Regions from separate parts of the Arthrobacter sp. 05T442 genome, predicted to be linked through region 3. Evidence: riboswitches for the same ligand, from Rfam matches in the RefSeq annotation. Region 3 holds a riboswitch; each other region holds the start of a gene.
What was found. A riboswitch is a leader RNA that binds a small molecule or an ion and turns the genes downstream of it on or off. The one in region 3 is predicted to bind thiamine pyrophosphate.
Positions count from the first base shown of each region.

Region 1: linked by a shared signal. The riboswitch ahead of thiC (phosphomethylpyrimidine synthase ThiC) and the one ahead of AC1DES_RS11945 (ECF transporter S component) in region 3 are both predicted to bind thiamine pyrophosphate.
Region 2: linked by a shared signal. The riboswitch ahead of AC1DES_RS10935 (bifunctional hydroxymethylpyrimidine kinase/phosphomethylpyrimidine kinase) and the one ahead of AC1DES_RS11945 (ECF transporter S component) in region 3 are both predicted to bind thiamine pyrophosphate.

Region 1 covers NZ_JBFTKM010000009.1:1,978-11,389, forward strand. Annotated here, with positions in the region: gene ffh (signal recognition particle protein) at 1-1,293, shown strand, start outside; gene AC1DES_RS10385 (alpha/beta fold hydrolase) at 1,354-2,088, shown strand; gene thiC (phosphomethylpyrimidine synthase ThiC) at 2,099-3,949, opposite strand; TPP riboswitch at 3,945-4,052, opposite strand; gene AC1DES_RS10395 (VOC family protein) at 4,226-5,101, shown strand; gene AC1DES_RS10400 (hypothetical protein) at 5,710-6,147, shown strand; gene rpsP (30S ribosomal protein S16) at 6,366-6,788, shown strand; gene AC1DES_RS10410 (RNA-binding protein) at 6,790-7,032, shown strand; gene rimM (ribosome maturation factor RimM) at 7,261-7,824, shown strand; gene trmD (tRNA (guanosine(37)-N1)-methyltransferase TrmD) at 7,826-8,725, shown strand; gene rplS (50S ribosomal protein L19) at 8,969-9,328, shown strand.
Region 2 covers NZ_JBFTKM010000009.1:103,609-113,020, reverse strand. Annotated here, with positions in the region: gene AC1DES_RS10935 (bifunctional hydroxymethylpyrimidine kinase/phosphomethylpyrimidine kinase) at 268-1,845, opposite strand; TPP riboswitch at 1,828-1,925, opposite strand; gene AC1DES_RS10930 (Rne/Rng family ribonuclease) at 2,028-5,234, opposite strand; gene AC1DES_RS10925 (vitamin K epoxide reductase family protein) at 5,708-6,379, shown strand; gene ndk (nucleoside-diphosphate kinase) at 6,474-6,893, opposite strand; gene AC1DES_RS10915 (DUF4233 domain-containing protein) at 6,932-7,396, opposite strand; gene AC1DES_RS10910 (bifunctional folylpolyglutamate synthase/dihydrofolate synthase) at 7,400-8,758, opposite strand; gene ileS (isoleucine--tRNA ligase) at 8,762-9,412, opposite strand, start outside.
Region 3 covers NZ_JBFTKM010000011.1:12,888-22,299, reverse strand. Annotated here, with positions in the region: gene AC1DES_RS11965 (glutamate--cysteine ligase 2) at 1-927, opposite strand, end outside; gene AC1DES_RS11960 (UDP-N-acetylglucosamine 1-carboxyvinyltransferase) at 1,048-2,571, opposite strand; gene AC1DES_RS11955 (energy-coupling factor transporter transmembrane component T family protein) at 2,743-3,546, opposite strand; gene AC1DES_RS11950 (ABC transporter ATP-binding protein) at 3,543-5,171, opposite strand; gene AC1DES_RS11945 (ECF transporter S component) at 5,188-5,820, opposite strand; TPP riboswitch at 5,888-6,031, opposite strand; gene AC1DES_RS11940 (heme-degrading domain-containing protein) at 6,250-6,798, shown strand; gene AC1DES_RS11935 (DUF4235 domain-containing protein) at 6,840-7,103, shown strand; gene mnhG (monovalent cation/H(+) antiporter subunit G) at 7,100-7,513, opposite strand; gene AC1DES_RS11925 (monovalent cation/H+ antiporter complex subunit F) at 7,503-7,778, opposite strand; gene AC1DES_RS11920 (Na+/H+ antiporter subunit E) at 7,778-8,323, opposite strand; gene AC1DES_RS11915 (Na+/H+ antiporter subunit D) at 8,320-9,412, opposite strand, start outside.

The DNA.
Region 1 (9,412 bases), on a different contig from region 3:
GGCCCCACCATCATCATGCTCGCGGGCCTCCAGGGTGCCGGCAAGACCACCCTCGCCGGCAAGCTCGCCAAGTACCTCAAGGCCCAGGGCCACAGCCCCATGCTGGTCGCTTCGGACCTGCAGCGCCCCAACGCCGTCAACCAGCTGCAGATCGTCGGCCAGCGCGCGGGCGTGCCGGTGTTCGCCCCGCACCCGGGCGCAACGTCCGCCGAGCTTGAGCACCCCGCCGGCGACCCGGTCGCCGTCGCCCGCGACGGCGTCGAGGAAGCCCGCCGCACGCTGCACGACGTCGTGATCGTGGACACCGCCGGCCGTACCGGCATCGACGCCGAGATGATGGAGCAGGCCCGCCAGATCCGCCGGGCGATCGTCCCCAACGAAGTCCTCTTCGTCATCGACTCCATGATCGGCCAGGACGCCGTCAACACGGCGCTCGCTTTCGATGAAGGCGTCAACTTCACCGGCGTCGTGCTCTCCAAGCTCGACGGCGACGCCCGCGGCGGTGCCGCGCTCTCAGTCGCCTCTGTGACCGGCAAGCCCGTCATGTTCGCGTCCACCGGCGAAGGCCTCGACGACTTCGAGCTCTTCCACCCGGACCGCATGGCCTCCCGCATCCTTGACCTCGGCGACGTGCTCACCCTGATCGAGCAGGCCGAAAGATCCTGGGACAAGGACGAAGCCGCACGGATGGCGAAGAAGTTCGCCGACCAGGAAGACTTCACCCTGGACGACTTCCTGGCCCAGATGCAGCAGATCCGCAACATGGGCTCCATGAAGAAGATGCTCATGATGATGCCGGGCGCGCAGAACATCCGGCAGCAGCTTGAGCAGTTCGACGAACGCGAGATCGACCGCGTCGAGGCCATTGTCCGGTCCATGACGCCGCACGAGCGCGTCGCGCCCAAGATCATCAACGGCTCCCGCCGCGCCCGTATCGCCCGCGGCTCCGGCGTGCACGTCTCCGAGGTCAACGGCCTCCTGGAGCGCTTCGCCCAGGCCCAGAAGATGATGAAGAAGATGGCTGCCGGCGGCGGGATGCCCGGTATGCCGGGAATGCCCGGCATGGGCGGCGGAGGGGCGCGCAAGGGAGCCAAGAACGCCCCCAAGAAGAAGGCCCGCTCCGGCAACCCGGCCAAGGCCGCGCAGGAACTCCGTGACGCCGAGGCCCGGCGTGCGGCAGGGCCCAACACCGTGCCCACCGGCGCGTCCTTCGGGCAGCAGGGCGGGGACTTCGATCCCTCCCAGCTGAACCTGCCCAAGGGCTTCGATAAGTTCCTCGGCGGCAGCAAGTAACCGGCAGCCCGCAGCTATGTCGCAGGCCCCCTTGCGGGACCGGTGCCCTAGGGTTAGATCATGTTCAAGCAGCGCGTAGTCTTCGTCCACGGGGCAGGCAGCTTCGGGGCCTCCGCGTGGCCAAAGCAGCACGGGATGGCGCTGGGCTATGACGCCCTGTTCCTGCGCCGCCACGGCTTCGACGCCGTCGCTGAACCGCTCGAATCCGACTTCGCCGCCGACGCAGCCATCGTGCTGGGCGCGCTCGCCGACGACGGACGCGGCGCGGCCGGCGGCCACGTCGTGGCGCACTCCCAGGGCGCCATCTCCGCGATGATGGCCGCCGTCGAATGGCCAGACCTCGTCCAGTCCCTCACCCTGGTGGAACCGGGCTGCCTCTCCCTGACGGCGGAACTGCCGGCTACGGCCGCGCACCGGACCCTGATGCAGCCGCTGTTCGACGTCCGCCACCATCTGAGCGACGACGATTTCCACAGGGAACTTGTGCGCCGCGCGTTTTCGGCGGAGGCTCCCGGCGCCACCACCCCGGAGGCACGCCGCGCCGCCCGGCGGCTCAGGCTGCAGGCACCTGCCTGGGAGGCGCCCCTGCAGATCGTGCCCGGGGTCCCCACCCTGGTGCTCACCGGCGGCTGGGAACCGCTCTACGAGGAAATCGCAGGCTACCTGCGTGAAACCGGCGCCCTGCACCGCGTCGCCGCGGGAGGACACCGGCCCCAGGACTCAGCGGACGGAGACCGGATCATCCGCTCGTTCATTGCGGATGTCAGCCGGCGCCAGCACGCAGAAGCGTCGTAGCCGGGTACACCTAGGACGCCGGGGGTGCGCCGACGGCAGGCTCCGGCAGGTAGACCTTGCCGCCCGAGGCAAGGAACTCGTTGCTCTTGGCCTGCATTCCGGCCGCCAGCTGTGCCAGGGCGGCCTGGGAATCCGCTGATCCGTATTCGTCCCGGATGTCCTGGCTGATCCGCATGGAACAGAACTTCGGCCCGCACATCGAGCAGAAGTGCGCAGTCTTGGCCGGTTCGGCCGGCAACGTCTCGTCGTGGAAAGCCTCTGCGGTGACCGGATCCAGGGAAAGGGCGAACTGGTCCCGCCAGCGGAACTCGAACCGTGCCTTGGACAGGGCGTCATCGCGTTCGTGGGCGCCCGGGTGGCCCTTGGCCAGGTCGGCCGCGTGCGCTGCGATCTTGTACGTGATCACTCCCGTTTTGACGTCGTCCTTGTTCGGCAGCCCGAGGTGCTCCTTGGGTGTGACATAGCAGAGCATCGCGGTGCCGTACCGGGCGATCTCCGTGGCGCCGATGGCCGAGGTGATGTGGTCATAGCCCGGCGCGATATCCGTGACCAGCGGCCCGAGCGTGTAGAACGGTGCGCCCTGGCAGAGCTCCTGCTGGCGCTCCACGTTTTCACGGACCAGATGGAACGGCACATGGCCCGGCCCCTCCACCATGACCTGGACATCGAACTCCCAGGCACGCTTCGTCAGCTCGGCCAGGGTATCCAGCTCGGCGAACTGCGCGGCGTCGTTGGCGTCCGCCGTCGCGCCGGGCCGCAGTCCGTCGCCCAGCGAGAACGCGACATCGTATTTGGCGAAGATCGCGCAGAGCTCGTCAAAGTGCGTGTAGAGGAAGTTTTCCTGGTGGTGCGCGAGGCACCAGCCGGCCATGATCGACCCTCCGCGCGAGACGATGCCCGTGACCCGGTTGGCGGTCAGCGGCACATAGCGCAGCAGCACTCCGGCGTGGATGGTCATGTAGTCGACCCCCTGCTCGCACTGCTCGATCACGGTGTCCCGGAAGATTTCCCAGGTCAGGGCGTTCGCCTCGCCGTTGACTTTTTCGAGCGCCTGGTAGATCGGAACCGTGCCGATCGGGACGGGGGAGTTGCGGATGATCCACTCGCGGGTGGTGTGGATGTCATCGCCGGTGGAGAGGTCCATGACAGTGTCGGCACCCCACTGCGTGGCCCACTGCAGTTTGTCCACCTCCTCCGCGATGGAGCTGGTCACGGCAGAGTTGCCGATGTTGGCATTGATCTTCACCAGGAAGGCCTTGCCGATGATCATGGGCTCGGATTCGGGGTGGTTGATGTTGTTCGGGATGATGGCCCGGCCTGCCGCCACCTCGCTGCGGACCAGTTCGACGCCGCAGTTTTCGCGCAAGGCGACGAACCGCATCTCCGGCGTGATCACACCTTGCCGTGCGTAGTGCATCTGGGTCACCGTCCGGCCGGCGACGGCGCGGCGGGGCACAGGCCGGGCGCCTTTCCACTCGGCGGACGCGGCACCGCGGCGCACGGCCGACCTGCCGTCGTCGAGCAGGTTCCGTTCCCGCCCGCTGTACGGCTCGGTATCGGCCCTGGCCGCAATCCACGGTGCGCGGAGCGGTTCCAGCCCCAGGACCGGGTCGCTGCCCGGCCCGGCCGTGCGGTAGACCCGGAACGGGGCGTTGGCGGCGCCGCCCGGAGAGGCCGCCAGCGCAATCTCGGTCACCGGAACGCGGATGCCGTGCTCCGGATCCGTGGCGAACGCCAGGGAACGGGACTTCAGCGACTGTGTGGGGACCGCGGGCTGGTTTTGGCCGGGCTGGTCTTGGTTGGTCCGGTCTTGTCCGGCCCGGTTTTGGACAGGGCTGTGCTGCGCAGATTGGGTGCTCACGGAAATACTCACTTCCTTCGCCGGCATTACCCGGACAGGTTCAACGGTCGCAGGCTGCGTCAGCCCGATCTCAGCCCCTGCAGAGGCACCCGTGTGGTCGTAGAAGAAGCTACCACAAGGGCCCCGAGGTCCACCCGAGTGTGACGGGACCCGGATCGTCGCGTGGATCCAGCCGCGGCGGCTGGCCCATTTGGAATAAATTGAAGCTTCAAGTAATTTTAACTATATGCAAAGGTCATCGAAGGTCGGTGGCCACTGAACCACCGGAGCGTTCAAATGACTGCCGAAGCCACCAGCCACGATCTTCTTCCCGCCGCACTCACCATGGGCACTGTGATGCTCAAAGTCGGCGACATGCGGCTCATGACGGACTACTACCAGCGTGCCCTGGGCCTTGACATTGTGGCCGAGCAGGACGGCGGGCTCTACCTCGGCCGCCGCCAGAAGCCGCTGGTCCACCTCGCCCCCGCCCCCGGGCTGAACATCCCCTCCCGCGGCGAGGCCGGCCTCTTCCACACGGCACTGCTCTTCGAGGACCAGCCTGCCCTGGCCGCCACGGTCGCCAGCGCGGCCCAGTTCGAGCCGCAGTCCTTCACGGGGAGCGCCGACCACCTGGTCAGCGAGGCGTTCTATTTCAACGACCCCGAAGGCAACGGGATCGAGCTCTACTACGACCGTCCGCGGGCCGCGTGGGCCTGGGAGGGCAAGAACGTCGTGATGGACAGTCTCGCCCTGCCGCCGCAGCGCTATCTGGAACAGTTCCTGACCGAAGAATCCGTGAGCGGCCAGCGCGAGGCCGATGCCGGCGTCGGGCACGTCCACCTGCAGGTGGGCGACGTCCAGTCGGCCCACGACTTCTACGTCGGGACCCTGGGCTTTGAGAAGACGGCGGGCTGGCACGGCCAGGCGCTGTTCGTCTCCGCCGGCGGCTACCACCACCACATGGCCATGAACGTCTGGAATAGCCGCGGCGCCGGGCCCCGCCGGGACACCCTCGGCCTGGGCGAAGTGCTGATTGAAGTGCCTTCGGGGGACGACGTCGGAGCCCTTGCCGACCGTCTCAAGGTTGCCGGTGTCCAGTCCCACCACACCGGGGCCGAGCTGCGGTTCGAGGATCCGTGGCGCAACCGCATCCGTGTCGCTGTCCGCTGAGCACCCGCTGAGTCCGGCGTGGTGGCCGGGCGCGTGAGCCGTCCGCGGACGCACCATGATGCGGTCACCCACAGCTGTCCGGGATTTATTTTCCACCGGTTTGCCATGCCCGGTCCGCCACGCCGCCCGTTGCCGGACACCGTTGCATAAGGCCTGGGATGCCTGCCTGCCTGCCGGACTGGTGATTGGGGAGTCCGCCGCCGCCTCCAAAGGCCTGCCGCTGCCAGTGCTGCGGCGGTGCGTAGGTTCTCCGCTGTCGCCTGGCACTGGACATGCCCAACGTTCAAGGGCAGGACCTCAGGGACATGTCCAACGCAGGCGGGCGGGAATGGACATAGTGCCAACATGTCCATTGGTCGCGGCCGGGGGAGGGCATGTCCACAGGCGAGGCTGGGTGGAAGAGTGTCGGCCACGGTCCAGGGGAGGGCATGTCCAGTTTTCGCTGACGCGACCGATGGGCATGTCCACCGTTCGCGGCCGGGAATGGACATGTTGCCAGCATGTCCATTGGCCGCGGTCAGGGGAGGGCATGTCCGGTCCGGGCGCGGCCGGGCTCGAGCGGCTAGGCTGAAACAACAATCCGGCCGCGACTCATGAGGAGTGTTTCCTTGGGATTCACCGAAATCTTTGTTTCCACCCACAACGCAGCCCTCAAGCGTGCCGGGGCCTTGGACGGCGGTGCGCCTGCCGCCCCGGGCGCCGTACGGATCCCGGACATCAGCGACTTCGAAGTCGAACGGCTCGGGGACCTGGCCGGCACCGCCGTCCACGCCGCCGGCGCCGACTATGAGCTGGCCATGGTGGATGTGGCCAGCGACTCCCTGCTCGGCGTTCCGCATGCCATGGTCCGGGCCCTCGCCGAGTTGCTCAGCTACGAGACCGAAGACGGAGGCAACGTACTGGAAGACGTGGCGGCGAGCTGGGCTGCCGAGGAGGACATGCCCTTTGGTGCGGACCAGGCCGCAGTCTACGTCCGGCAGCTCGCCGAAGTCGCGGCCGGCATCGACCCGGCCACGAAGTCGGAGCTCTACGTCTGGACCTCCTGACTGGGACCGCGAGTGCCTTCCGGGGGCGGAATCAGCCGCTGCATGGGTGTCAAGTCGAAATCCCGGCGCTGATCTGGCACAATGAACAGGTACTTGATCTGCGTGGCCCCTCTCTCCGCGTCCGGATCTTGTCCTTTTAGAACCCCCTAGTATGGCCCGCCCCACGGGTGCAGAACGCCGGGCTCGACCCCGTTTCAGAAACAGGAGTGACCACAAAAGTGGCCGTAAAGATTCGCCTTAAGCGCTTCGGCAAGATGCGCGCACCGTACTACCGCATCGTCGTCATGGACGCACGCTCCAAGCGTGATGGCCGTGCCATCGAAGAGATCGGCAAGTACCACCCGACCGAAGAGCCCTCGTACATCGAGGTCGACACGGACCGTGCCCAGTACTGGCTCGGCGTCGGCGCACAGCCGTCCGAGCAGGTTGCCGCGATCCTCAAGATCACCGGAGACTGGCAGAAGTTCAAGGGTCTCCCCGGCCAGGAGGGCACCTTGAAGACCAAGGCTCCCAAGGCTGCCTTCGTTACCCCGGAAAAGGGTTCCGTGATCATTCCGGAAGCCATCACCAAGAAGGCCAAGAAGGACGAAGCAGCCGAGGCCCCCGCCGACGCAGCAGCAGAGACCACCGAGGCTGAGTAACTTGTTGGCCGAAGCGCTCGAACACCTCGTCCGCGGGATCGTTGACACTCCTGAGGATGTCAAGGTCAGTGCGAAGAACAACCGCCGCGGGGACACCCTTGAGGTGCGCGTTCACCAGGACGACCTCGGACGGGTGATCGGCCGACAGGGCCGCACCGCACGCGCATTGCGCACTGTGGTTGCGGCGCTGGCGGACGGCGAGCCGGTCAGGGTCGACGTCGTCGACACGGACCGCCGCCGGTAACGCTTTCAGCAACACTTGTCTTGAGCCCGGCCCCTTCACCAGATAATGGTGGAGGGGCCGGACTGTTTTCCGCGGCAGTGCGGACCGAGCGGCAAGAGCCGAGCGGTAAGAACCGAGCGGCAAGAGCCGAGCGGCAAGAACCGAGCGGCAAGAGCCGAGCGGTAAGAACCGCGCGGCAAGACCCAAGAAGTAAGAATCCAGCAGTACGACTCCGGAACAGAGGAACAGATGCAGCTCCAGGTGGCACGAATCGGCAAACCCCACGGCATCCGCGGCGAAGTGACCGTCCAGGTGCTGACGGACGCTCCCGGTGACCGCTTCGTGCCGGGCACGCAGTTCATTGTGGAGCCCGCATCGGCCGGCCCGCTGACTGTACTGAGCGCCCGCTGGAACAAGGACATCCTTCTGCTCGCCTTCGAGGAGATCGAGACGCGTAATGAGGCGGAAACCGTTCGGGGCGCCAAGCTGTTTGTCGAGACCGAAGAAATCGACGAGGACGAGGACGAGGGCTGGTACGAGCACGAACTGGTGGGCCTGGACGTCCGTGTGGGCGATCAGGTGGTCGGGAAGGTCTCCGGTCTGCACACCCTGCCCGTCCAGGACCTGCTGGTTGTCACCGCGACGGACGGCAAGGAAGTCCTGATCCCGTTCGTGGAGCAGATCGTCCCCGAGGTCAACGTCGGCGAAGGATTTGTCCTCGTCACCCCGCCGGCCGGACTTTTTGAGGTCAATACCGAGACCGCGGCGATCCCCGACGACGGCGGTTCCGACGCCGACGCGGACCGCGCCTGACATGCGGATCGACGTCGTCAGCATCTTCCCGGAGTACCTGGCCCCCCTGGAACTCTCGCTGATCGGGAAGGCCCGCCAGGACGGACTCCTGGACCTGAGGGTCCATGACCTGCGCGACTTCACCACGGACCGGCACCGGAGCGTGGATGACACCCCGTACGGCGGCGGCGCCGGCATGGTCATGAACCCCGAGCCCTGGGCGCAGGCGCTGGCCGCGGTGGCCGCCGCCGGTCCGGGGACGGCCGTCCCGGCGGACACCAGTGCCGTCACCGGCCCGGCGGACACCAGCCCGGCGGACACCGGTCTGGAGGACACTCACCATTCGGACGCGGCAGCCAAACCGGTCCTGATCGTCCCGTCCCCGGCGGGGGAGCGGTTTACGCAGGCCACAGCCCACGAGCTCGCTGCCGAGAAGCAACTCGTTTTCGCCTGCGGCCGCTACGAGGGCATCGACGAACGCGTCATGGAATGGGCCGCCGAACACTTCACCGTGCGCCCCATGAGCCTGGGCGACTACGTCCTCAACGGCGGCGAGGTGGCCGTGCTGGCCATGGTGGAGGCCATCGGACGGCTCCTCCCCGGGGTGGTCGGCAACCCCGAGTCCCTCGTCGAGGAATCCCACGCGGACGGGCTGCTGGAATACCCCGTCTACACGAAGCCCTCCCGCTGGCGGGACCGCGAGGTGCCGGCGGTGCTGCTGAGCGGCAACCACGGCAAGATCGCCCAGTGGCGCCGGCACGAGCAGTACCGGCGTACAGCCGAACGCCGCCCCGACCTGCTCGAGGAATTCGACGCCGCCAAGCTGCCCCGCGCGGACCGTACGGCCTTCGCGGACCTCGGCTACGACGTTGTCGACGGCCGCCTCCGGCGCCGCCCCGACGCGGGGGTTGGTCACTCCTAGCGTCCGTGTCGCCCGGGATTGGCCGGAAGGCCCCGGATGTGGCAAAATTAGTCCTTGTGCCTGCTGGGTTGCGAACCTGCCATAGGGGGAGCGCTGCCAACAGCCGGGCACCCCGGCCCTGTCAATTCGTGACGGAGCCGGATCGACAAACTTTCGACGGGAATTTCCGGCCGCATTTGCGCCCGGAGCTTGGCCGCCGTGACCCAACGTGAATGACCTGTGGCGTTCACCAGGAGTGAATCAATGCATATTCTCGATTCCGTAGATGCAGCTTCGCTGCGCACCGATGTTCCGACGTTCCGCGCGGGTGACACCCTCAAGGTTCACGTGAACATCATCGAAGGCAAGAACTCCCGTGTCCAGGTTTTCCAGGGCTTCGTCCTGGGCCGCCACGGCGACGGCCTGCGCGAAACCTTCACCATCCGCAAGGTCTCCTTCGGCGTTGGCGTGGAGCGTACCTTCCCGGTGCACTCCCCGATCATCGACAAGATCGAGCTCGTCTCCAAGGGTGACGTGCGCCGCGCCAAGCTCTACTACATGCGTGAACTGCGCGGCAAGGCTGCGAAGATCAAGGAAAAGCGCGACTTCCAGACCGGCAAGTAAGACTTCCCGGACTTCCGAGGCAGTCTTCCACCGCGGGTCCACGGACCGTACCCGGTGCGTTAGCTAGTGCGGCGCCGGAGCTAT
Region 2 (9,412 bases), on a different contig from region 3:
TACGCCGGTGGATTCCCCGGGGGAATCCATGAGCTATCCCGTGGACAACGCCATCCGAAAATCGAATGAACTGTCCTCAAGGTCATAACCCAAGTATTGGCGTAAGCACCGAAGGTCTAGACTACGCTAATTTTGCCTTCGGCCGCAAACGAGGCTGGTTCCGGCGGGCTCTGCGTGATGGACGTCACTCTCTTTGGACAGAGCGTTCCTGCAGCGACTTCCCGAACCGTGCCCGACTATCCTACAGGCTGCACGGGCCAGGTCAGTTCAGGCGTGCAGGCGCGGCGCGTCGAAAAATGCGACCTCGTAGCGCGAGGACTGGCGGAAGGCCAGTGCCATGGCGTCCCTCTCGGACGCCGAGGCGTGCCTGGCTGCCGCGTCGGTATACGCGATGGCCTGCCGGGTCGCGGCGGCAAATCCTTCGTCGGCGTAGGTGCGGAGCCACACGGCATAGGGATGGCTTCCCGGGGAACCGGCGGCGAGGAACTGCCCGTGCAGGGCCTCCCCCACCTCGGCGTAGAGCCAGAAGCACGGCAGCGCCGCCGCCACCAGCACAGCGTAGCTGCCGGATGCCGAGGCGGCCAGCAGGTGGTCGACATAGGACTTCGTGACCGGACCCAGGGTGGCTTCGGCGGAGCGGGTGCTGAGCCAGGTCCGGTGCAGCTCCGATTCCACCTCGAGGCATTGCTGCGCCGAGCCGGCCCAGAACAGTTGCTCGGCGTCCGAGGGCGCGAGCGCCGCGGCACGGGCCAGGACCCGTGAGTAGCCGTTGAGGTAGATGGCGTCCTGCGCAAGGTAGTAGGCAAACTCGTTCTCGGGCAGCGTGCCGTCGGCCAGGCCCCGGATGAAGTCGAGGGCATGGATTGCCTCCAGATCGCCGGCCGCCTGGTTCCGGAGCGCCTCTACGAACTCGCCCTCCGCCGGGGCGCGGTCCGGGATGCGGCCGTGCCCCTCCGTGAGGTGCTGAAGATGATGGAAGTGGTGGACGGGGCCGTTGCCGGAGCCGACGTCCAGTCCGGTTGCAGCCCGCAACGCACCCTGCAGCCACGGTTTGACCTCCCGCAGCGCTGCCTCCCAGTCCCCCACCCGGGCCTGCACCGTGGCCATGGCCGAGGACAGGGAGCACCCTGTGCCGTGGCTGTTGCGTGTGGCGACGCGCTCCCCCGGCACCACGACGGTCTCCTGTCCCAGCAGTCCTCCGGTGTTGACGAGCGCGTCCGGGCAGCCGCCGCCGCTCCCGCCCTCCCGGTCTTTCAGGTGGCCGCCCTTGACGAGGACAGTGGTGCCGGCCAGCGCGGCCAGGCGTTTGCCCTGCTTTAGGGCCCCGTCCCAGTCCCCGGCGACGGGTTCATGCAAAAGGATCGCCAGCTCCGCGAGGTTGGGCGTGATCAGGTCCGCGAGCGGCAGCAAGGCGTGGAGCGCGGCTTCGGCGGATTCCTGCAGGAGGCGGTCCCCGCTGGTCGCCACCATCACTGGATCCAGGACCACGACGGCGGGCCTGACCTTTTCGAGCCAGCTGCGGACGGCGTCAATCACCGCGGCGTCGCCCAGCATGCCGATCTTCACGGCGTCGATGCCGATGTCGTCGCTGATCGCGTCCAGCTGCCGGGCAAGGAACGCTGCCGGCGGAACGTGGACGGCCGTGACTCCCCGCGTGTTCTGCGCGGTCAGCGCCGTGATCGCCGCCATGCCGTAGCCCCCGTTCGCGGCGATGCTCTTCAGGTCCGCCTGGATCCCCGCGCCGCCGGACGGGTCGGAACCTGCGATGGCCAGGACGCGGGGAGGCCGGGTTTGCGCGGACCGGCGTGGCGGGTACGGAAGAAATGATGAGGACAAGAGAGACATCCCTTCGCCGGTGCTAGCCGGACAGGTTCAACGGGTCTGGATCTCAGCCGGCCCAATGCGCGGCACCCCGTGTCAGTGCTCCAGCCTAGCCTCATCCGTTAAATAACCGCGGGTGCGGCCCGGTTCCGGCGTATTGCTACGCCGGTCCGGGCCGCACCCGCGGTCCCGCCGGGCTGGGCCGGCTAGAGCTCCGAGGCCGGAACGCCGACACCGAGGATGATCGGCTCGCTGGCTGCCGGCTTGGCTGCCGGCCTGCCCGCGGCAGGCGCCTTGGCTTCATGAACCGAAACGGCTGCGGCCGATGCCGTTGCCTCGCGGTGCTGGACGGACGTCTCGTTGGCTGCGCCCTGGGCGCGGCTGGCGCTCCGGTTGCGGCGTCCGCGGCGGGCGCCGGACGTGGTGCCGGCCGCGACAGCGGGCTCGGGAGCCGTCGGCGCGGGAACCGTGGACTCCGGAACAGTCGCCACGGCCGCAGGGGCCGCGGCTTGGCCCCTCGCCGGACGGCGCTGCGCTTCGGCGCCTGTGCTTTCCCCGGCTTCGCCGAGGTGGGCGAACGCCTCGGTCAGGAGGTCGAGCGTCAGGGAAGGCACCTGCGACTCCTCGGCGTGTTCGACGAAGGGCAGGGCAACCTGCTCCCCGCCGAAGGTCAGGACGGCGCCTGGGCGTCCGGCTGCTTCCTCCGTGGCGGCAAGCTTTGTGACTGCGTCGACGGCGGCCTGGCGGGCCCCCGCTTCGCTGGCAGCGGCTGCCTCCCCGTCGTGCAGGTGGGCGGCGTGTGCTGCCGCGGCGATGTTCGCCAGGGCTGCACGGGTCGCCTCGGCTTTGGCGTGCCGCTCCGCCTCGGTCGGTTCGGCGTGCACTGCTGCCGGCGCGGACGGGGTTGCTTCCGGGGTGCCCTGGCCGCCCTTGCCGCGGCGGCGGCTTTTGCGTTCGGTCCGCGCTGCGGGCTGGGCCTCGGCACGGGGAACGTAGTGTTCGGCGGCGACGGTGTTGGCACGGCGGTGCTCGACGGGCTCGTCGTGGGTGACAATTCCGCGGCCTGCGCAGGCTTCGCACTGTTCGCCGAAGACCTCGAGCAGCCCGGTGCCCATCCGCTTGCGGGTCATCTGTACGAGCCCCAGCGAGGTCACCTCGGCCACCTGGTGCTTGGTGCGGTCCCGGCCCAGGCACTCCACCATGCGGCGCAGCACGAGGTCGCGGTTCGATTCCAGCACCATGTCGATGAAGTCGATCACGATGATGCCGCCGATGTCGCGCAGCCGCAGCTGCCGGACGACTTCCTCCGCCGCCTCCAGGTTGTTCTTGGTGACGGTTTCTTCAAGGTTGCCGCCGCTGCCGGTGAACTTTCCGGTGTTGACGTCCACCACGGTCATGGCTTCGGTGCGGTCGATCACGAGGGAACCGCCCGAGGGAAGGAAGACCTTGCGGTCAAGGGCCTTGTGGATCTGCTCGTCGATGCGCCAGGCAGCGAAGATGTCCGTGTCCTTGGTCCACTTCTCGAGCCGGCCCACGAGGTCCGGTGCCACGTATGTGACGTAGGCCTCGATGGTGTCCCAGGCCTCCTCGCCGGAGACGATCAGCTTAGAGAAGTCCTCGTTGAAGACGTCGCGGACCACCTTGATGGTCAGGTCGGGTTCGCCGTAGAGCAGCTCCGGGGCCAGCATCTTGGTCGAGGTGGCCTGGCTCTCGATGCCCTCCCACTGGGCGCGGAGGCGGTTGATGTCGTGCGTCAACTCTTCTTCGGAGGCACCTTCGGCCGCGGTGCGGACGATGACGCCGGCGTCTTCCGGCAGGCGGTCCTTGAGGATCCGCTTGAGGCGGTTGCGTTCGACGTCGGGCAGCTTGCGCGAGATGCCCGTCATGGAACCGCCGGGCACGTAGACGAGGTAGCGGCCGGGCAGCGAGATCTGGCTCGTAAGCCGGGCGCCCTTGTGGCCGACCGGGTCCTTGGTGACCTGGACCAGGACTGAGTCGCCGGACTTCAGCGCGTTTTCGATCCGGCGCTGCTTGCCTTCGAGGTTGACGGACTCCCAGTTCACTTCGCCGGCGTACAGCACGGCGTTGCGGCCGCGTCCGATGTCGACGAAGGCAGCTTCCATGGAAGGCAGGACGTTCTGGACCTTGCCCAGGTAGACGTTGCCGATCAGGGAATCCTGCTGGGTCTTGGAGACGAAGTGCTCGGCGAGGACGCCGTCTTCGAGGACGCCGATCTGGATTCTGTCGTCGCGCTGGCGCACGATCATCTGGCGGTCCACGGATTCGCGGCGGGCCAGGAACTCGGCCTCGGTGATGACAGTGCGGCGGCGGCCGGTGTCGCGTGATTCCCTGCGGCGCTGCTTCTTGGCCTCGAGCCGGGTGGATCCCTTGACGGACGTGACGCGGTTGTTGACCGGCGCCTCCGACAGCGCGCGGGGCGCACGGACGCGGGTCACGGTGTTGGGCGGATCGTCGTCTCCCCCGCCGGTGAGCTCAAGGTCCTGGTCACCGCGGCGGCGGCGCCGACGGCGGCGCGAGGTCACGCCGTCTTCCAGCAGTCCCTCCGGTTCTTCTCCGGCTTCCTCTGCGGAGCCTTCTTCATCGGCTTCGGACTCAGTGCCGGTGCGGCTGGTGCGGCCGCGGCGCCCGCGGCTGCGGCGGCGACGGCGGGACCCGGCGTCCTCGCCTTCCTCGCCCTCTTCCTCATCGGCGTCCTCCGTCTCCGCGGCGGGGGCCGGAACCGGAACCGGGCGCGCAACGGTGCTGAGGTCGGGGGCCTGGAAAATCATCGAGGTGACCATGCCGGGCTCGAGGAACAGCGAGGAGGCGGCAGACGGCGCTTCGGCGGGCTTCCCGCCCGGTACTTCCGCGGGAGTTTCGCGCGTTTCGACGGCTGCCTCGGCTGCTTCGGCGGGAGTTTCGCGCGTTTCGACGGGCGCTTCGGCTGCCTCCGCGGCCGGGGCCCCGACTGCGGGCACTTCGGCGGCCGGGGCGGCTGCCTTGGCGCGGCTGGCCCGGCGTCGGACCGGCTTGACGGCGGGAGCGTCAACAGCGCCCGTCCCGGCCGCAGCAGCCCCGGCGGCGGGTGCAGTTCCGGCCTCTTCGGCGAAGGCTGGCAGCGGTTCGGCGGTTTCGGCCGTCTTGCGGGCCCGGGTGCGGCGGACAGGCGCCTTCTTGGCCTCGGGGGCGGATTCGGCGCCCGGGTTCTCCACGGGCGCTTCAGCCGCGGCGGCGGCTTCAGCAGCAAGCGTTGCTTCCTCGGCGGCGACGACCGGGTCAACGGGGGCTGTCTTGGCGACAACCTTGCGGCGTGTCCGGACGGCCCTCTTGGGCGCTACCGGAGCAGCTGCTTCTGCTGTCTGATCGGGGACGATCGGTTCGTCGTTAACCGTTACAACCTGGTCATTTTCCATATGTGGCGACACTCCTGCCCCCGATGTACCGCCACATCCGGCACCCGTTGGGGCAATTATTTGTCAACACCCGCAGGCATTGACAGAAGTCAATTGGATACCCTCAGGTTCGCACCGGCAGTGGGGTGCGGCAGCCCTGGAGGGCCGGCGAGATTGTTTGTGGAACCCGTTGACGTTCACGCCACAACCAGGTGCCGTCCAATGGCATTGCGGGACAGCTCAGATCAGAGGATCCGCAGCTCCCTGCTCATCATTGGCGGTCTTGAAACAAAATCGCCGGACCGGAATCCGGATGTGGATCGGGTTCCAGCCACGATCATTGTCTCACAGGAGCCGTCGAATCAGGCGTAAGCAGGGCGGGGACAGTTCAAGGATTGCCGGGACGGAGGCGGCCGGGCGCCGTTCCACGGCGGCGTCCAGCCTGCGGCGATACAATCGGGGCCAGAAGCATCGAGCCAAAGGACCTATATTCCATGCCCAGCATTTCCAGCACCGCCGGCGGTGCAACCATGCGCGAGCCGCAGTCCGGCCCGGCCCCGGCGGACCGGAGCCTTCCGACGATGACCCGCGACCGCCCGTTCGCATGGCTGCTGCTGATCACCGGCGCGATCGGTTGGCTTGCCTCCGGGGCGCTGGTGCTCGAGAAGCTGGAAGTGCTGAAGGATCCAAAGCACGTCACGGTTTGCGACGTGAACCCCTGGATTTCGTGCGGGCAGGTCATGCAGACGCCGCAGAGTTCCGTGTTCGGTTTCCCCAACATGTTCATCGGCATCGTGGCCTTCGCGGTCATCATCACCACTGCCATGGGGATCCTCGCGGGCGCAAAGTTTGCCCGGGGGTACTGGCTCGGGCTTCAGGCCGGCGTGACGCTGGGCTTCGTCTTCGTGGTGTGGCTCTGGTCCCAGGCCCTGTACGCCATCCACATCCTGTGCCCGTTCTGCATGATCGTCTGGGCCGCCATGATCCCCTTGTTCGTCTGGGTGACCATCCGCAACGTCTCCCACGGGGTGATTCCCCTGCCCGCAGGACCGACGAGGATCCTCGGCGACTCCGGCTGGATCATCGCGGCTCTGCTGTACGTCGCCGTGATCGCCACCATCTTCTTCGCCTTCATCCAGGTCTTCATCGGAACGTCCGGCTACTAGGAGCGCAAACCCCGCCGGGTGACAGAAAAGGCCAATGTTCATCGCGAACATTGGCCTTTTCTAGCGCCTCGGTGCCTTAGCGCCTCGGTGCGGGTCAGTCCTGGAACCAGATCTTGATTTCACGCTGGGCGGATTCCACCGAGTCCGAGCCGTGGACCAGGTTCTGCTGCACGGCCAGGCCCCAGTCGCGGCCGAAGTCACCGCGGATGGTGCCGGGCGCCGCCGTCGTCGGATCCGTGGTGCCGGCAAGCGAGCGGAAGCCCTCGATCACGCGGTGCCCCTCGAAGATCGCCGCGACAACCGGGCCGCTCAGCATGAACTCGACCAACGGCTCGTAGAACGGCTTGCCGACGTGCTCCTCGTAGTGCTGCTCCAGCAGTTCACGGCTCGCGTGGACCTTCTTGAGCTCCGCCAGGGTGTAGCCCTTGGCTTCGATGCGGCCGAGGATGGCGCCGGTCAGGTTGCGGGCGACGCCGTCGGGCTTGATCAGGACGAGGGTGCGCTCAATGCTCACAGCTGCTCCAATGTGTCGGGGTGGGGTTCGGGACAAGTCTACGGGTTCGGCGCACCGGTTTCAGGCTGGCTGCCGGCGGGGTGCGCGGCATCCCAGGCGGCCTGCTCGCGTTCGCGTTGGGCCGCTTCGCGGTCGATCCGGATACCCGTCCGGATGCCGTACCACCAGGAAAGCGCAAAGAGGGCGCCCACGACGTACATGGTCGGCTCCACGATGCCGGAGAGAATCAGCACGAGCTGCAGGATCCAGCCCAGGCCCACCCCCCACGGCTTGGAGACGACAGCGCACGTGAACACGAGCACGAGGGCCAGCCCGATCCCCACGGCGAAGATCAGCACCGGCGGGACCTCACTGCGGCGGAGGCCGAACACGGCCAGGGTGCCGAAGAGGACCACGAACGCTTCCAGCAGCAGGACCGTGGAAGCGAACATGACCTTTGTGGAGCGGCGCTTCCTGGGCATGCCCGGGCGCCACTCGCGCTGGGCTTTGGTCAGTCTGGGCATGGCTTAGGCATCCGCCTTTCCCAGCAGGATCCGCGCTTCCGCCACGAGGGTTATGGAGCCGGTGACGAGCACGCCGCCGGCCAGGTCCTCGTTGGCTTCCGCCCGTTCCACGGCCCATTCGAGGGCGTCGTCGAGTTTCTCCGCGACGTGGATGTTGTCCTCGCCGAAGCCCAGATCGATGGCGAGTTCCGCCAGGTCTTCCGCCGGAACGGCCCGGGGCGAGTTGGACTGCGTGAAGCAGTACTCCTCGGCGAGGTCGCCCAGGGACTCCTTGAGCTGGCGGAGGATCTCCTCCGCGTCCTTTTCCTTCAGGACCCCCACCACCACGACAAGCTTGGTGAAGCTGAAGGCCTCATGGATGGCCTCGGCCGAGACCCGGATGCCTTCAGGGTTGTGCGCGGCGTCCACAATGATGGTGGGCGCCGTGCGGACCACTTCGAGCCGGCCCGGTGAGCTGACGGACGCGAAGGCCTCCTGCAGGATCTCTGGATCGAGCGCTTTTTCGCCGCCGAAGAACGCCTCCAGCGCGGCAATGGCCACAGCGGCGTTCTCGGCCTGGTGTGCCCCGTGCAAGGGCAGCAGCAGGTCTTCGTAGCGCCCGGCGATGCCCTTGATGTCCACCACCTGGCCGCCGACGGCCACGGTGCGGGACTCGACGCCGAACTCCACGCCCTCGAAGCGGAACGGGACCTGCAGCTCCTTGGCCTTTTCGAGCAGCACCTGGGCAGCATCCATCGGCTGCGCAGCACTGATGAGGAAGCCGCCGGGCTTGATGATCCCGGCCTTTTCGTAGGCGATGTCCGCGGTGGTGTCGCCGAGGAGCTCCGTGTGGTCCAGGGAGATGGGGGTGACCACGGAGACCTGGCCGTCACCGACGTTGGTGGCGTCGGTGATGCCGCCCAGGCCGACTTCGATCACGGCGACGTTCACCGGCTGGTCGGCGAAAATCGCGAACCCCAGGATAGTCAGGCACTCGAAGTAGGTCAGCCGGGGCTGGTCCTCGGCCTCAAGCTCCGCGTCCACAATCTGCAGGTACGGGCGGATCTCGTCCCAGATCCGGACGAAGGTCGCATCCGATACGGGGGCGCCGTCGATGCTGATCCGCTCCGTGACCTTGGACAGGTGCGGGCTCGTGTACCGCCCGGTGCTGAGCCCGTGGGCGCGCAGCCCGGCCTCGATCATGCGCGCCGTGGACGTCTTGCCGTTGGTGCCGGTGATGTGGATGATCGGGAAGGCCTTCTGCGGCTCCCCCAGGATGTCCATGGCCCGGCGCAAGGGTGCCAGCCGGGGCTCCATCTTGTTTTCCGGCGCCCGGCCCAGCAGCTCGGCGTAGACGCTTTCTACGGAGAATTCGTCGGTCATTGCTTAGGCCTCTACTTTTTCGGCGGCATGTTCAGCGGCGATTTTTTCGACGCTGACCTGCGGTTCCTTGACGTCGGCCGGAACGGTTTCCAGCCGGACCGTCAGGGTTTCGGTCTTGACGAGGTCTGCGTTGGACAACAGGGCCTCAAGGATGTGCTGCGCCGCCGTGACGGTGGTGCGGATCCGGTCGCTGACGTTGAGCCCGGCATCCTTGCGGGCCTGCTGGATGGCGCGGACCATGTCGCGGGCCGCGCCCTCGGCCTCAAGTTCCGGGGTGACCTCGGTGTTGAGGACCACGAACCCGCCGCCCGGCAGCACGGCAGCCGCGCGTGAGCCCTCGCCTTCCGCCGCTTCCGCAACCACGGTCTCAAGGGTGTATTCCTGCGGCTCGAGCTCGAGACCGCCGGAAACAACGACACCGTCGACACCGTCGATTGTTTGGACCGACCAGTCGCCGGACTTGGAGCCCTTGATGGCCTGCTGGACGTTCTTGCCCAGGCGCGGACCCGCGGCCCGGGCGTTGACCACGAGCTTCTGTTCGATGCCGAACTCCTCCGGGGAGGCGCTCCCGGCGTCGAGCAGGCGCACCGAGCGCAGGTTCAGTTCATCGGCGACGACGGCGGCAAAGCCTGCCAGCGCGTCCGCTCCGGGTGC
Region 3 (9,412 bases):
CACGAGCGCTTCGACGACCTCCCGGGCAGGGGCGGGCCGGAAGCTGCCGAAATCCAGCAGCTGCCCGGCCACACCGCAGTTGCTCGCCTGCCAGGCGGCCATCCGCAGGAGAACGGTGGGCACGGGGGCGGGCTCGACGCCGTCGTTCCACTCCCGGCTTGCCGATTCCACGAGCGCGCGCACCAGGACCGCGATCAGTGCCGTGTCCTCGGCCCCGAGGCACACGTCGGCCACCCTGATTTCCACGGTGGGATGGTGCCGGCACAGCCGGGCGTCGAAGTAGATCATGCCTTCGTCGAAGAGCACGCCGCTTTCCAGCAGTCTGCGGACCACGCGCCGGTAGACGGCCAGGCTGCCAAAGATCATCGACGGGCCCGCAGCCGGCCACCGGTTCCAGGCCTGCGTGCGGTAGCTTTCGAATCCTGTCTCCGCGCCATTCCAGAAGGGCGAGTTGGCGCTGAGGGCTATCAGCACGGCCAGCTTGTCGCGGATCCTGTCCATGACCGCGACCCCCTCTTCGGGGGACTCAACGAAGGTGTGGACGTGGAGGCCGCACGTCAGCTGGTCGCGGACAGTGACGCCGTACCGTTGCTCCATGGTGGCGTACCGCGGCTTGGGCGTGGTGTGGGTCTCCGGGGCAAGCGGGGACGTGGCCAGGGCCGCCACGCGGGCGCCGTGCATCCGGGCGGCCTGGTCCGCGGCGGTCCTGCCCTGCCGGATTTCCGCCAGCAGCCGTGCATGATCCAGGCACGGCACGGTCTGGGTTTCGATCTGTTCGAGCTTGAGCTCGTAACTGAATCCGGCGTCGTCGTGGCACACGATGTCCCGGGGATTCAGGCGGGCCATGAGGGCGTCAGCCAGGGCAAGCGGGGAGCCCGTCCCCGGGTCGACAATCAGGAGCTCTTCCTCAACGCCGAAAGTGCGCATGCATCTATTGTGCGCGGGAGGACAGGGCCCGCGCCACAACGCGGCGCCACTCCGCGCCCGTCCCGGGGCCCCGGATGGGCGGGGGTGACCGCGCGGCTCAGGCCGGGACGAGCCGGGGAATCAGTCCTGGAAGTACTCGATCTTCGCGCCGATGGTGTTGAGGCGCTCGGCCAGGTCCTCGTAGCCGCGTTCAATGACGTAGATGTTGCGCAGTTCCGAGACTCCGCGGGCGGCAAGCATGGCCAGCAGCAGGCAGGCGGCCGGACGGAGGGCAGGCGGGCAGCCCACCTCGGCCGCACGCCACTTGGTGGGCCCGTTGACGTAGATCCGGTGTGGGTCAAGCAGCTGCACCTGGGCGCCCAGCTTGTTCAGTTCGGTCAGGTAGATCGCCCGGTTCTCGTAGACCCAGTCATGGATCATGGTCTGTCCCTGGGCGTTGGCAGCAATGACGGCGAAGAACGGCAGGTTGTCGATGTTCAGGCCGGGGAACGGCATGGGGTGGATCTTGTCTTCCGGCGCGCGCAGCTCCGAGGGTTTGGTGGTGACGTCGACCAGCCGGGTCCGGCCGTTGCGGGCCACATACTCGCCGGAGATTTCAAGCCGCTGGCCCATCTGTTCCAGCGTGGCGAGCTCGATTTCCATGAACTCGATCGGGACGCGGCGGATGGTGACTTCCGAGTTCGTCACGATGCCGGCGGTGATGAGGCTCATCGCCTCGATCGGGTCCTCGGACGGGAAGTATTCGATATCCACGTCCACAGACGGGCGGCCGGTGATCTTCAGTGTCGTGGTGCCGACGCCGTCGATCGCCACGCCGAGCATCTGCAGGTAGAAGCACAGGTCCTGCACCATGTAGTTGGGGCTGGCGTTGCGGATGATCGTGGTGCCCCGGCGGTGCGCGGCTGCCATGATGGCGTTTTCGGTGACGGTGTCACCGCGTTCGCTCAGCACGAAGGACCGGTCGTCGCCGTCCGACGGCGGCGCCTGCACGGCGTAGAACCCGGACTTCGCCTCGACGCTGAGGCCGAACTGGCGCAGCGCCTGCATGTGCGGCTGCACCGTGCGGGTGCCGAGGTCGCAGCCGCCAGCGTAGGGCAGCCGGTATTCGCCGGATTCGTCCAGCAGGGGGCCCAGCAGCATGATGACGCTGCGGGTCCGGCGGGCGGCCTCGACGTCCATGGACGCGAGGTCCAGGACCGCGGGCCGGCGGATCTGGAGATCGTTCGCGTTGAGCCAGGTGCATTCGACGCCGATGCTGGTCAGGACCTCGACGATCCGGTTGACCTCTTCGATCCTGGCCAGGCGGCGAAGGGTGGTGGTGCCGCGGTTGATGAGGCTGGCGCAGAGCAGGGCCACGCCGGCGTTCTTGCTGCTGTTGACGTCCACGGCGCCGGAGAGGGTGCGGCCGCCCTCAACCCGGAGGTGGGTCATCTGCGGCCGGCCCACTTTGACGATCGTCCGGCCGACGATGGTCTCCAGCCGCTGGATCATCTTCAGGCTCAGGTTCTGCTTGCCCTGCTCCATCCGGGCGATCGCGCTTTGGCTGGTGCCCAGTTCGGCGGCCAGCTGTCCCTGCGTCCAGCCCTTCTCCCCGCGGGCATCGCGGAGAAGGACGCCTACGTATTCAGCAGTCTGTTGAGTCATTCCAGAAAAATATCACGGATGAGTTATCCGCCCCGGCAATCACGCCCGGAATGGCGTTAATCTCACACCGTTACCCGCGCTGTGCGATAACCGGGGCGGCGCCCGCGGCGGACCGCAGGGTCGCCTCCGGTGCGGGACTCGGGCACTGCGCCGTTCCGGCGTCGGAATCTGTTATTGCCGGGTGAGGAAGACGAGGTTCCAGGTGCCGGCCCCGAGCGCTGCCGCCGCGGCGGCCGCGGCGATGCCCAGACCGCCCAGCAGAACCCAGATGTCGAGGCCGCTGAACGTCGAGGCCCTCGCCCAGGTCCGTGCAGCGCCGCCGAAGCCCCGGGCTTCCATGGTGACGGCGAGCCGGGAAGCGCGCCGGATGGCCTGCACCATCAGCCCGAAACTCTGCCCCAAAGTCGCACGGAGCCGTTGATACGGGTTGCCGCGCGAGCCCACGCCGCGGGCACGCCGGGCCATGCCGATGGTCTGCCATTCCTCGGCCATGAGCCCCACGAGGCGCATGGCCGCCAGGGTGCCCAGGACGAAGCGGTGCGGAAGCTTCGCGTTCTGCGCCAGGGCGTCCGCCAGGTCCGTGGGGTCGGTGCAGCTCATCAGCAGCACCGCGGGCAGCGCGATGGCGAGTCCGCGGAGCATGAAGCCGAGGCCCAGCTGCAGGGATCCGGCGCTGATGGACCAGATGCCGGCATCGAACAGTATGGGTCCGGTGTCCGGCGCGAGGATGGCGGTGCTCCAGCCGCCCAGCGCCGCGGCGAGCGTCAGGGGCCAGCCCCGCTGCCAGAGGAGGGGAACGGTCAGTCCGGCCAGGGGGACAAGCATCAGTTCGAAGGCAAGCGCCACGGACGCCGAGACCCAGTCGATCGACAATGCCAGCACCAGGGTGATCATGACGACGGCGGCGAACTTGGCCAGCGGATTGGCCCGGGTCAGCAGGGAACGGTTGCCGCGCAGGCTCAGGACTTGCCTCATGGCGCCGCCACTTCCAGCCCCGGTGCGTTGAGGCTGAGTTCGGCGCCGCCGAGGACGGCGGTAAATTCCTGATCGTGCGTGACGGAGACGACGGCAGTGCCGGCCTCGAGGAGCTCGGAAAGGAACGAGGCGAGCTCGGCCCAGGTGTTTGCATCCTGACCGAACGTGGGTTCGTCGAGCACCAGCACCCGAGGGTGGGCGGCGAGCACGGTGGCCACCGAGAGCCGCCGCTTTTCACCGCCGGAGAGCGTGTAGGGGTTGGCGTCCACCAGCTCCGTAAGCCGCAGCCGCTCGAGCAGCTCGTCCACACGCTCCTCGCCATAGCCGAGGTGCCTGGGCCCGAACATCAGCTCGTCAAGCACGCGGCCTGTGACGAACTGGTGCTCGGGTTCCTGGAAGACGGTCCCGATCCTGGCGATCAGCTGCTGGGCCTTCCACCGGTACGGGTCGATTCCGGCGCCGGCGCTGAGCTCCATAGTTGCGGAGACCGCCCCGGAGACAGGCTGCAGGAGACCGGCCAGGGTTAGGGCAAAGGTCGACTTCCCCGAACCGTTGGGTCCGGTGATCGTCAGGGCCTCCCCCGCACGGACCCGCGCTGTGATGCCGGACTGCACGGGATGCGGCGGAATGGTCCGGAACCCCCCGCGTCGGCCCGCCCGGCGCGGCCGCTCACGGGACACCGCCAGGTCTTCCGCGGCGAGCAGCAGCGCTCCGGCCGCCACCCCGGATGCCCCGGCCGTCCCGAGGGTCCCGGCTGTCCCCGCCGTACCCCCCGCTGAACGGGCCCGGGTCGTTGGCACATGCCCCGGCACCCAGACGCCCGCAGCAATGAGCATGTCCCGCGCCTGCTCCAGGACCTGGTCGGGGGGCCCGTCAATCAGCACGGCGGATTCCGTGGCCGACCCCGGCTGCAGCACCACGATCCGGTCCACGAGGTCTTTCCACACGGCCACGCGGTGTTCCACCACAACCAGGGTGGCGCCGGTCTTGTCCAGGCTGCGGCCCACGGCGTCGCGGACCTCCAGGACGCCGGCAGGGTCCAGGTTGGCGGTGGGTTCGTCGAGAAGGAGCAGCCCGGGACGCATCGCCAGGATGCCGGCAAGCGCCAGTCGCTGCTTCTGCCCGCCGGAGAGGGCCGACGTCGGGTGGTCCAGCGGCAGCCGGCCCAGCCCGACGTCGTCGAGCGCTTCCTGCACACGCCGCCAGATTTTCTCCGGCGGCACGGAAAGGTTCTCCGCCCCGAAGGCGACGTCGTCGCCGAGGCGCGAGAGCACCACTTGGGTTTCCGGGTCCTGCTGCATGAGCCCGGCCCGACCGCGCTGCGCGCGTGGCGGGCAGCCGTCGATCAGGAGGCTCCCTGTCTCGTCGGAATCCTCCGCGTCCGCGGGCAGGCCCGGCGAACCGGCTCCGCCCGCGGCGCCGGCGGAACTGTCGCCGAGCACGCCCGCCAGGGCGTGGAGCAGCGTGGATTTGCCGGCGCCGGAAGGGCCCAGCAGCAGCACCCGCTCCCCGGGCCGGATGTCCAGGTCCAGTCCGTTGACCGCGGGCCGGGGCCGGCCGGCGTGCCGCCAGCCCCAGCCGCGGGCCGTGACCGCTGCCGGGCGGACCGTGTTGGAAGGTGTCATGTGCGGCGCGCGGACGTCAGGAAGAGACGGGCTCTGTGGCGGCCTTGCGGGACGCGAAGGAGCCCAGGACCCCGGTCCTGGCCAGGCCGCGGGTGGCGAGCCAGGCCAGGGCTCCGGCGATTACTGCGCCGGAGACTGCCGTGAAGATGATGTAGGCGAGCTTGTCCCCGGGCTCGTAGGCGATGTTCCAGCCCCAGGGCAGGAAGGAGTCGTTCAGGCCGCAGAACAGGCCCGCGCCGGCCCCTGCCAGCAGGGACACCGGCAGGTTGAACCTCTTGTACAGGAACGCGGCGAACACCAGTTCCGCACCGAGGCCCTGCAGGACACCGGAAATCAGCACCGTCGTGCCGTACTGCGAGCCCATGATCAGCTCGCCCGTAGCGGCGACGGTTTCGCAGAACAACGCCGCCCCCGGCTTGCGGACAATGAGCATGCCCAGGATGGCCGGAATCATCCAGCCGCCTGCGTAGAGGCCGGACAGCGGCGGGTAGAGCGCATTAACAGGTGCCGAGACCAGGTTGGCGCCCTGATCCCAAGCCCAGAAGATAACGCCGCCGGCAACGGCGATCAGCGCAGCCACGACGATGTCGACCACACGCCAGTTGTAGCCGCGCCGGTTGAGCGTCTGGTTTGCAAAAATATCAGTCATGTCGTCCTCCTGAGGAACAGGAGGGGAGAGTGCCCCGGCCGGCTGTGGCTTTCGCCGCCGCTCCGGGCACTCTGAGAACTCGACTCCCTTGCGCCGGTACTAACCGGATCAGGTTCGAGGGTCTGCGGCTGTCCGCACTCTCAGCGCCCACCTTTGGCTTCCCCGGATCTCCCCGGTGATGACCGACGGCGGCGCTCCCCTGTCGTATCTAAAATCACCCTTGTGGGCGGTGTCCAGTTTACACCCGGCAGTCCGGGAATCCGCGGCCGGCAGTCACAATCTGGAGCCGGCGGCCGGCCCGGTCCCTGCCGGCAGGGAACACGTCCGCGCCGGTGTCCGTGAGCACCGGGCTTGATAGAGTCGGCAGTGGCGCGGACACGGGCTGCCGCCGGAGGGCAGACGGACAACCAACCGGAAAGCTGGATTATTGTGACGCTTACACCAGCCACATCAGGGTCCTCCGCTGACTATGACCCGGACTCGAGCGAGCCGCAACCGCCGGGGTCCCTGGCGGCGCTGATCGGCCGCATCCTGTCTGAGATCGACGCGCTCCAGTTCGCGTCCTTCAGCAAGGACGACGCCCTGGACCTCGGGCTCCTCCTCGTTGAGCTGGGCAGGACACGCTCACTGCCAATCGCCATCGATATCAGCAAAGGCGAGCAGGTCCTCTTCCACGCGGCACTGGACGGCGCCACCCCGGACAACGAACGGTGGATCAACGCCAAGAAACGCACTGCCGTGCGGTACGAGGTCCCGTCGCTGCTCGTGGGCCTCCGCGCCCGGGCAGCCGGCGGACGGATCGAGGACAACGCCTGGTTCGACCAGTCCATGTTCGCCGCCCACGGCGGCGCCTTTCCGATCTACCTAAGGGGCACGGGGGCGGTCGGCACCGTCACGGTCTCCGGGTTGCCCCAGAAAGCCGACCACGATCTGGTGGTCGAAGCCCTGTCGGAGATACTCGGCCGGGCTGGGCGCTAGGCTAGGGGAAGCCCTGTTTCCTGCCGCAAGGAGTCCCAAGAATGAACATTGTCATCAAACTGCTGGGCACCGGCATCAGCCTGCTGGCCGGCTTCGCCGGAACCAAGCTCGTCGACACCGTCTGGGAAAAGACCACGGGCAACAAGCCGCCCAAGGGCCATGACGACGACGTCCCCACCACGCTGCGCTCGGCACTGACCTTCGCCCTGATTTCCGCGTCGGTCAGCGCCATCATCCAGGTTCTCGCGAACCGCGGCACGCAGCGTGCGGTCACCCGTTTCGCCAAGACCCAGGACATCGTCTAACCCCGGCCGTCGGCCCCGCCGCCGTCGTCGTCCAGCCGACGCTGGGCGGCCGCCCTCTGGACCACGGCCTCGAGCTCGTCCGTGCTTAGCAGCTCGGGGTGCAGGTGCTTGGTCCGGTAGCCGGCCCGGCCCACCATGTGGGCGGCGACAGGCACGGTGAGCAGCTGGAAGAGCCACGCCACCATCAGCACGGGCCAGACCCACCAGACGCGCATTTGCAGACCCACGGCCAGAAGCAGCAGGAACAGGCCGAGCACCTGGGGCTTCGTCGCGGCGTGCATCCGGCTCATGAGGTCCGGGAACCGCAGCAGCCCGACGGCCGCAGCGAGGGACATCAGCGCACCGGCCACCATGCAGACGGCGGATACGGCGTCGATCACGGCGTCGGCGGGGAGCGTGTCAGGAATCACGGGTGGGTTCCCTCCTGTCCGCCACGAACCGGGCCACCGTGACGGAGCCGACAAAGCCGATGATGGACATCGCCACCAGCAGCATCAGGTTGTTCAAATTCCGGTTGACGGCCATGTCAATGCACAGTGCGGCGCCGAAGATGGCCAACAGCACATCGACCGCGAGCACCCGGTCCAGCAGCGACGGGCCCCTCGCGATCCGGATGATGGCCCCGGCCGCGGCCACGGAGAGTACGACGGCGGTCACCGTCAGAACAAGCTGCATCACGCGCCCACCTCCTGGTTCAGTGCGGACAGTTCGTCCTTGGTCCCCATGATGCGGATCAGGGAGGCCTCGGTGTCCCGGACCTCCTTGCGGAGCCTGGCCCCGTCCTCGGCATTACGGACATTGATCCCATGGATATAGAGCGTGGACGTCGACCTGTCCACCTCCACCACCAGCGACCCGGGAATCAGCGAGATCACATGCCCGGTGGCCGTCACCAGGAGGTCGGAACGACTCCGCAGCGGGACGGCGACGACGGCGCTGATCACCCGCGGTCCCCGGACGACGGCAAGGAACAGTACCTGGAGGCTGGCCTCCACGACCTTCGCCAGGAACACAAACGCGAAGAAGATCGCACGGAGGGCGTTGAAACGTCCGCCGAGTTCCACCGGCGGCAAGTAGAACACCCTGGCCACCACCACCGCGACGAGTGCCCCGAAGAGCAGGTTGCCCGGACTGAAGTTCTGCCAGAGGGCACCCCAGACGATCACAAGCCACACCAGCAGCGGCAGTTCCTGGCGCAGCGAGATCCGCTTCCGGCTCATTTCCGGCCCTCCGGCCGCTGGCCGGGCGCGAGCTCGGCGATCGCCGGGACGGGCGCGTCCTCGCCCAGCACCGCCTGGATGTACGAGGACCTGTCCAGCATCTCCCTTGCGGACTGGTCGGCCACCTTGAACAGGGGCCCTGCGAAAACTGTCAGCGCCACGCCGAGGATCACCAGGCCCAGGGTGGAGCCCACCATGGTCCGCGGCAGCAAGATGACGTTGGATTTCCCTGCCCTGTTCCCGGTGGCCGAGTCCCGGGAAGCGGCGAGCAGCACCGCGTCCGGATGTTCCGCGTCCTCGGGTTTGCGCCAGAACGCGCGGTTCCAGACCCTGGCGACAGCCAGCAGCGTCAGCAGGCTGGTGAGCACTCCCCCGATCACCAGTGCGTAGGCCAGCGGCGTGCCGAGCTGGATGCCCGCCTGCAGGAGCCCGAGCTTACCCAGGAAGCCCGAGAACGGCGGGATCCCGGCCAGGTTCATCGCGGGGACGAAGAAGAGCACGGCCAGCAGCGGGGACAGCTTGGCCAAGCCGGCCACGCGGTCCACCGAGGAGCTTCCGCCCCGGCGTTCAATCAGGCCGGTCACCAGGAACAGGCTGGTCTGGATGGTGATGTGGTGGACGACGTAGAAGACCGCGGCGGCCAGGCCGGCCGCCGTTGACATCGCCAGTCCGAACACCATGTAGCCGATGTGGCTGACCAGCGTGAAGGACAGGAGCCGCTTGATGTCGCTCTGGGCCAGGGCGCCGAGGATCCCCACGACCATGGTCAACAAGGCGGCCACCATGAGCGGCGCATTGAGCGTGTCCCCGGGGAACAGGAGCGTCTCCGTGCGCACCATGGCGTAGACCCCGACCTTGGTCAGCAGGCCGGCAAACACCGCCGTGACGGGGGCGGGCGCGGTCGGGTAGGAGTCCGGGAGCCAGAAGGACAGCGGGAACACCGCAGCCTTGATGCCGAAAGCAACCAGCAGCATGACGTGCAGCAGGGTCCGCGTGCCCTGGTCGAGGTCGGCGAGCTTGATAGCGAGGTCGGCCATGTTGATAGTTCCGGTAGCGCCGTAGATCATGGCGATCGCGATCAGGAAGAGC